One region of the Streptomyces sp. NPDC044704 genome, then DNA from elsewhere that is predicted to be linked to it. Evidence: predicted binding sites of a transcription regulator. Region 1 holds the regulator's gene; each other region holds the start of a gene.
What was found. The regulator HrcA, encoded in region 1, represses chaperone genes, less so after heat shock. The targets are predictions, from matches to a motif close to TTNGCACTCNGNNNNNCNGAGTGCNAA.

Region 1 (2,263 bases):
AGCCGCCCGCTCCGAAGCCGCCCGCGCCGCCGCCGCCCGAGGAGGACAGCGGGTCGCCGCCGAGGTCGTAGACCTGCTTCTTCTGCGGGTCCGAGAGGACCTCGTAGGCGGCGTTGATCTCCTTGAAGCGCTCTTGCGTCTTGGGATCGGGATTGACGTCCGGGTGCAGCTCGCGCGCGAGCCGCCGGAAGGCCTTCTTGATCTCGTCCTGCGATGCGTCGCGGCGCACGCCGAGTACGGCGTAGTAGTCCGTGGCCACTTACGACTCCGCCAGGATCTGTCCGACGTAACGTGCCACTGCGCGTACCGCTCCCATCGTTCCGGGGTAGTCCATGCGGGTCGGTCCGACCACGCCGAGTTTGGCGACTGCCTCGCCGCCCGAACCGTAGCCGACGGAGACGACCGACGTGGAGTTGAGTCCCTCGTAGGCGTTCTCGTGACCGATCCGTACCGCCATCCCCGACTCCCCTGCCTCGCCCAGCAGCTTGAGGAGCACGACGTGCTCCTCCAGCGCTTCCAGCACCGGCCTGATCGTCAAGGGAAAATCATGTCCGAAGCGAGTGAGGTTGGCGGTGCCGCCGATCATCAGCCGCTCCTCCGCCTCCTCCTCCAGCGTTTCGAGGAGGGTCGCGAGGACGGCCTTGACCGTCGCCCGGTCCTCGGTCTCGAACGACTCCGGAAGGTCCTGCACGAGCTGCGGCACGTCGGTGAAGCGACGGCCGACGACCCGGCTGTTCAGCCGCGCCCGCAGGTCGGCCAGGGAGGTCTCCCCGAAGGGCGTCTGGCAGTCCACGAGGCGCTGCTCGACCCGCCCGGTGTCCGTGATCACCACGAGCATCAGCCGGGCCGGGGCCAGCGACAGCAGCTCGACGTGCCGGACGGTGGAGCGGGTCAGGGAGGGGTACTGGACGACGGCGACCTGCCGGGTGAGCTGGGCGAGCAGGCGCACCGTGCGGCCCACCACGTCGTCGAGGTCGACGGCGCCGTCGAGGAAGTTCTGGATGGCCCTGCGCTCGGGCGTCGACAGCGGTTTGACCCCCGCCAGCTTGTCCACGAAGAGGCGGTAGCCCTTGTCCGTGGGGATCCGGCCGGCGCTGGTGTGGGGCTGGGCGATGTAGCCCTCCTCCTCCAGCACGGCCATGTCGTTGCGCACGGTGGCCGGGGAGACGCCGAGGCGGTGCCGCTCGGTGAGCGCCTTGGAACCGACCGGTTCCTCCGTCCCGACGTAGTCCTGGACGATGGCGCGCAGTACCTCGAGCCTGCGTTCACTGAGCATCGCGCACACCTCCGGATGCGGTCGGTCGATCGGTCGTCGGCTGGTCGTCGTTGGCACTCTGGGCGTCCGAGTGCCAGAGATCCCCCGGTCAGTGTACGGCCGGGTAGTGCGCCACGGGCAAGGGCGGCCCGCCAGGGTAGCGTCGCGGCATGGACGTACGTTGGGAAGAGGCGGGCTGGGAAAGGCTCACCGGACGGGCCGGCCGGCGCCGCCTTCCGGTGTGGGACTGCACGGTGGGACTGGTGGTGGGGGACGAGTCGGTCCTCCTGATCGACCCGGGTTCGTCCGTGCCGGAGGGTGCGCGGGTGCGCGCCGAAGTGGAGCGGCTCACGGGCCGCGGCGTGACCCATCTCGCATTCACACACGGACATTTCGACCATGTGATGGGCGCGGCCGCCTTCCCGGACGCCGAGGTCTTCGGTGCGGTCGGCCTGGACCGGATGCTGGCGGCCGCCAAGGGCCGCGAGGAGCTGCGGGCGAGCGCGGTCCGGCACGGGCTGGCGGAGGCGGAGGCCGCCGAGGCCGCGGGGCTGCTGCGGGCGCCGGGGCACCTGGTCTCGGGCGAGTGGACGCTGGAGCTGGGCGGGGTGCAGGTGCTGCTGGCCAACCTCGGGCCCGCGCACTCGCAGCACGACCTGACCGTGTTCGTGCCGGGCGAGCGGGAGGTGGTGTTCTGCGGGGACCTCGTCGAGGAGTCGGGCGAGCCCCAGGCGGGGACGGACGCCGTGCCCGGGCAGTGGCCCGCCGCCCTGGACCGGCTGCTGTCCCTGGGCGGGGACGACGCCGTGTACGTGCCGGGTCACGGAGCGCTGGTCACGGCCGCCTTCGTGCGTGAGCAACGCGCCACACTGGCGGACCGGTTCGGCGTGTCGGAGGCGTGAGCGGCGCGGCTCTCCTACCCTCGGCCGGATGCGCGAGTACTCCCCCGACCTGACCCCGCAGTGGAAGCGCCCCCGGGCCGTCCCCGAGGTGCCGGCGGACCCCGGT
Region 2 (2,263 bases), on a different contig from region 1:
ATCGACTCCCTGGAGAAGAACCACCCGGGCATCGCCGCGCGCGTCCTGGACGACCAGGGCAAGCTGCGCCGCTTCGTGAACGTCTACGTCAACGACGACGACGTGCGCTTCGAGGGCGGCCTGCAGACGGCGACGCCCGACGGTGCCGGCGTCTCGATCATTCCGGCCGTCGCCGGGGGCTGATCCCCGCCGGACCGCACCCTTCCCGGGTGACCGCTTTTCCGAATTGCCCCCTCCGCCAATAAGCGGAGGGGGCAATTCTGCTTGATTGGTCGCGGTAGAGTTGGGGAAGTCCCCTCCGCTGGTCTTGCCCGCCGCATATGAGCGGGTCGCGAGAGGGTTGACATTGAGTCAACATGTGCGCGCGCTTTGGGGCTTTGGCGTGGATTGTCAGGCCCGAGTTGCCCTGGAATATGCCAAATTTTCACTCTATTTCAATGTTTCCGCGTGTCCAGAATTCTCGTCGGATTGACCTGTTGCAGACAGCAGCGGTGCGGATACATTCAGCCCCGGTCGAGGCGTTCCGGCGCAAGTTCTGACCCGGGTCCGCGAAGTGCGGATCTGCGCAAGGGCCAGTAATAGGGGAGTTAGGCATGGCTCAGGGCACCGTCAAGTGGTTCAACGCGGAGAAGGGCTACGGCTTCATCGCGGTCGACGGTGGCGCGGATGTGTTCGTCCACTACAGCGCCATCCAGATGGACGGGTACCGCACCCTTGAAGAGGGTCAGCGGGTCGAGTTCGAGATCTCGCAGGGCCAGAAGGGCCCGCAGGCGGACATGGTCAAGCTCGCGGCCGGCTGAGTCCAAGCGCGATCGACCACCGACGCACTCACGCAGGAGGGGCCCACATCCCGGACACGGGATGTGGGCCCCTCCTGCGTGGGGCCCCCGGGACCCTTGTGCCGCCCGGCCCCTGGCGCGAAGTCGGCGGGGCGTTGCTCGAAGCCGCTTGCACTCGCGGGGGTCGAGTGCTAATCATTGGCGTTAGCACTCTCCAGGTGAGAGTGCTACTAAGACGAGGACCGGGCCGGTGAGGCCCGCAGGGTCCGGCGGGAAGGAACCGCCGGGTCCGCAGGCCGTCCGTCGCGGGCGCGGGCGCGGTCCGGAGCAATCCACCCCTGTCCGGGAGGACCACTTCAGATGGCCAAGATCATTGCGTTCAACGAGGAGGCCCGGCGCGGTCTCGAGCGTGGGATGAACCAGCTCGCCGACGCCGTCAAGGTCACCCTTGGCCCCAAGGGTCGCAACGTCGTCCTTGAGAAGAAGTGGGGCGCCCCCACGATCACCAACGACGGTGTCTCCATCGCCAAGGAGATCGAGCTCGAGGACCCGTACGAGAAGATCGGCGCCGAGCTGGTCAAGGAAGTCGCCAAGAAGACGGACGACGTCGCCGGCGACGGTACGACCACCGCCACCGTGCTGGCCCAGGCGCTCGTCCGCGAGGGCCTGCGCAACGTAGCCGCCGGCGCCAACCCGATGGCCCTCAAGCGTGGCATCGAGAAGGCCGTCGAGGCCGTCTCCGCCGCCCTGCTGTCGCAGGCCAAGGACGTCGAGACCAAGGAGCAGATCGCCTCCACGGCCTCCATCTCCGCCGCCGACACCCAGATCGGCGAGCTCATCGCCGAGGCGATGGACAAGGTCGGCAAGGAAGGCGTCATCACCGTCGAGGAGTCGCAGACCTTCGGTCTGGAGCTTGAGCTCACCGAGGGCATGCGCTTCGACAAGGGCTACATCTCGGCGTACTTCGCCACCGACATGGAGCGCATGGAGTCGTCCCTCGACGACCCGTACATCCTGATCGTCAACTCCAAGATCGGCTCGGTCAAGGACCTGCTGCCGCTCCTGGAGAAGGTCATGCAGTCCGGCAAGCCGCTGCTGATCATCGCCGAGGACGTCGAGGGCGAGGCCCTGTCGACCCTGGTCGTCAACAAGATCCGCGGCACCTTCAAGTCCGTCGCCGTCAAGGCCCCGGGCTTCGGCGACCGCCGCAAGGCCATGCTCGGTGACATCGCCATCCTCACGGGCGGCACGGTCATCTCCGAGGAGGTCGGCCTCAAGCTGGAGAACGCCGGTCTCGACCTGCTCGGCCGCGCCCGCAAGGTCGTCATCACCAAGGACGAGACCACCATCGTCGACGGTGCCGGTGACAGCGACCAGGTCGCCGGTCGCGTGAACCAGATCCGCGCCGAGATCGAGAACTCCGACTCGGACTACGACCGCGAGAAGCTGCAGGAGCGCCTGGCGAAGCTCGCCGGCGGCGTCGC
Region 3 (2,263 bases), on a different contig from region 1:
CCAGGCCGAAGGCGTTGGACTCCTCGACGGTGATGACACCGTCCTTGCCGACCTTGTCCATCGCCTCGGCGATGAGCTCGCCGACCTGCGAGTCCTGCGCGGAGAGCGCGGCCACGGCGGCGATGTCGGACTTGTCCTCGATCGGGCGGGCGGTCGCGAGGAGCTCCTCGGACACGGCCTTGACCGCGGCGTCGATGCCCTTCTTCAGGGCGGCCGGGGAAGCACCCGCGGCGACGTTGCGCAGACCCTCGCGGACCAGCGCCTGGGCCAGCACGGTGGCGGTGGTGGTGCCGTCGCCCGCGATGTCGTTGGTCTTGGTCGCCACCTCCTTCACGAGCTGCGCGCCCAGGTTCTCGTACGGGTCGTCCAGCTCGACCTCGCGAGCGATGGTGACACCGTCGTTGGTGATGGTGGGGGCGCCGAACTTCTTGTCGATGACGACGTTGCGGCCCTTGGGGCCGATCGTCACCTTGACCGTGTCGGCAAGCTTGTTGACGCCGCGCTCGAGGGCGCGACGGGCGTCCTCGTCGAACTTCAGGATCTTCGCCATGGGAGCGGTTCAGCCCTCTCGAAAACTCGGGTTTAACGAACTGCGCCCCTCGCCGCCCGGCAATCAGCGGGGTGACCAGGGGCGCAGCTCAAAGCAAAACGTGAAGTACCGGTGGTGCTTACTTCTCGACGATCGCGAGCACGTCGCGAGCCGAGAGGACGAGGTACTCCTCGCCGCTGTACTTCACTTCGGTGCCGCCGTACTTGCTGTACAGCACGATGTCGCCGACGCTGACGTCCAGCGGGAGACGCTGGCCGTCCTCGAAGCGACCCGGACCGACCGCAAGGACGACGCCCTCCTGGGGCTTCTCCTTCGCGGTGTCCGGGATGACCAGGCCGGAGGCCGTGGTCTGCTCGGCGTCGAGCGGCTGGACCACAATGCGGTCCTCAAGCGGCTTGATGGCAACCTTGGAGCTGGCGGTCGTCACGATCCGACCTCCCCCTTCGGAGATCCGGGGTTAACTGTCTGAGGTGGCGACCAGGTCGATCCGTCGTCGCGGGTGCCGGACCTGCCTGTCGCTGTGTTGGCACTCACCAGGGGCGAGTGCCAGGTGCGAGACTATTCCGGCGATTAGCACTCGGTCAAGCGGAGTGCCAACACGCTCCACCGGAGCTGGACGGAACAGGCCGTCAGATTCCTGTCCCGCCGCTGGTCAGAGGCTTTTGAGGGGCTCAGAAATCCCCCTGTTCCAGTGGTCTGACGGACACTAGTATCCCGATCATGAACACTTCAACGGGGGCGGATCGGGGCGCCGCGGCGCGCGGCATCGGCTTCAGACGCCTGTACGGAACCGTCATCTCCGTCGCCGGCACGGTGATCCTGCTCTACTTCGTCATCCCCCGGATGACGACCCAGCTGACCGGCGTCGAGGGCTCGTTCACCGCCGTCTCCTGCACCCCGTACGACGCGCGCGACGAAGACGACAAGAGCGTGATGTGCAGCGGCTCCTTCACCGCCGCGGACGGCTCCTTCTCTCTCGGCCGGGTCTCGGTGGACACCACCTTCGACGCCCCGCCCACCGCCCCCGTCGACACCGTCGCGAGCGGCCCGGACGCCACCGAGATCGTCTCCGCCGACCCCAGGGCCTGGCAGATACCCGGCGCCACCGGACTGCTCTGCCTCGGCTTCGCCGTCTGGAACGTCACCTCCATCGCCCGGCACGTCCGCGACTCCCGCCGCCCGGCCGCGGCGAACCCCGCTCCGGCTCCGGCTCCCGCGGAGCCGACGGCGGCCTGAGGACGTTCCCGCCCGGTATGTGACGCTTGACCGGTGCGCATCCTGGTGGTCGAAGACGAAGAGAACCTGGCCGAATCCCTCAGGCAGGGCCTGTCCGCCGACGGCCACCGCGTCGAGGTGGCCCACGACGGACACCGCGGCCTCGACCTCGCCCTCACCGGCGGACCGTACGACGTCGTGGTCCTGGACCTGATGCTCCCGGGCCTCGGCGGCCACGAGATCTGCACCCGGATGCGCGCCCACGGCGACCCCACCCCCGTCCTGATGCTGACCGCCCGGGACGGCGAGCACGACGAGGCCGACGGGCTCGACGCCGGCGCCGACGACTACCTCACCAAGCCGTTCTCCTTCGTGGTGCTGGGCGCGCGCCTGCGTGCCCTCGCCCGCCGGGCCGCCGCCCCCGAGCCCACCGTGCTCCAGGCCGGCGACCTGGTCCTCGACCCCCATGACCGGCGCTGCCGCCGCGGCACCCGGGAG

Region 2: a site for HrcA is predicted at 948-974, ahead of groL (chaperonin GroEL). Genes of this name have one in related genera too.
Region 3: a site for HrcA is predicted at 1,121-1,147, ahead of groES (co-chaperone GroES). Genes of this name have one in related genera too.

Annotation. Positions count from the first base shown of each region.
Region 1 is NZ_JBWKGY010000017.1:138,268-140,530, reverse strand. It holds gene dnaJ (molecular chaperone DnaJ) at 1-259, opposite strand, end outside; gene hrcA (heat-inducible transcriptional repressor HrcA) at 260-1,276, opposite strand; gene AC07B0_RS31445 (MBL fold metallo-hydrolase) at 1,426-2,157, shown strand; gene AC07B0_RS31440 (DUF3097 domain-containing protein) at 2,186-2,263, shown strand, end outside.
Region 2 is NZ_JBWKGY010000009.1:110,456-112,718, forward strand. It holds gene AC07B0_RS22725 (MoaD/ThiS family protein) at 1-183, shown strand, start outside; gene AC07B0_RS22730 (cold-shock protein) at 594-800, shown strand; gene groL (chaperonin GroEL) at 1,140-2,263, shown strand, end outside.
Region 3 is NZ_JBWKGY010000003.1:541,851-544,113, forward strand. It holds gene groL (chaperonin GroEL) at 1-550, opposite strand, end outside; gene groES (co-chaperone GroES) at 669-977, opposite strand; gene AC07B0_RS09965 (hypothetical protein) at 1,271-1,786, shown strand; gene AC07B0_RS09970 (response regulator transcription factor) at 1,820-2,263, shown strand, end outside.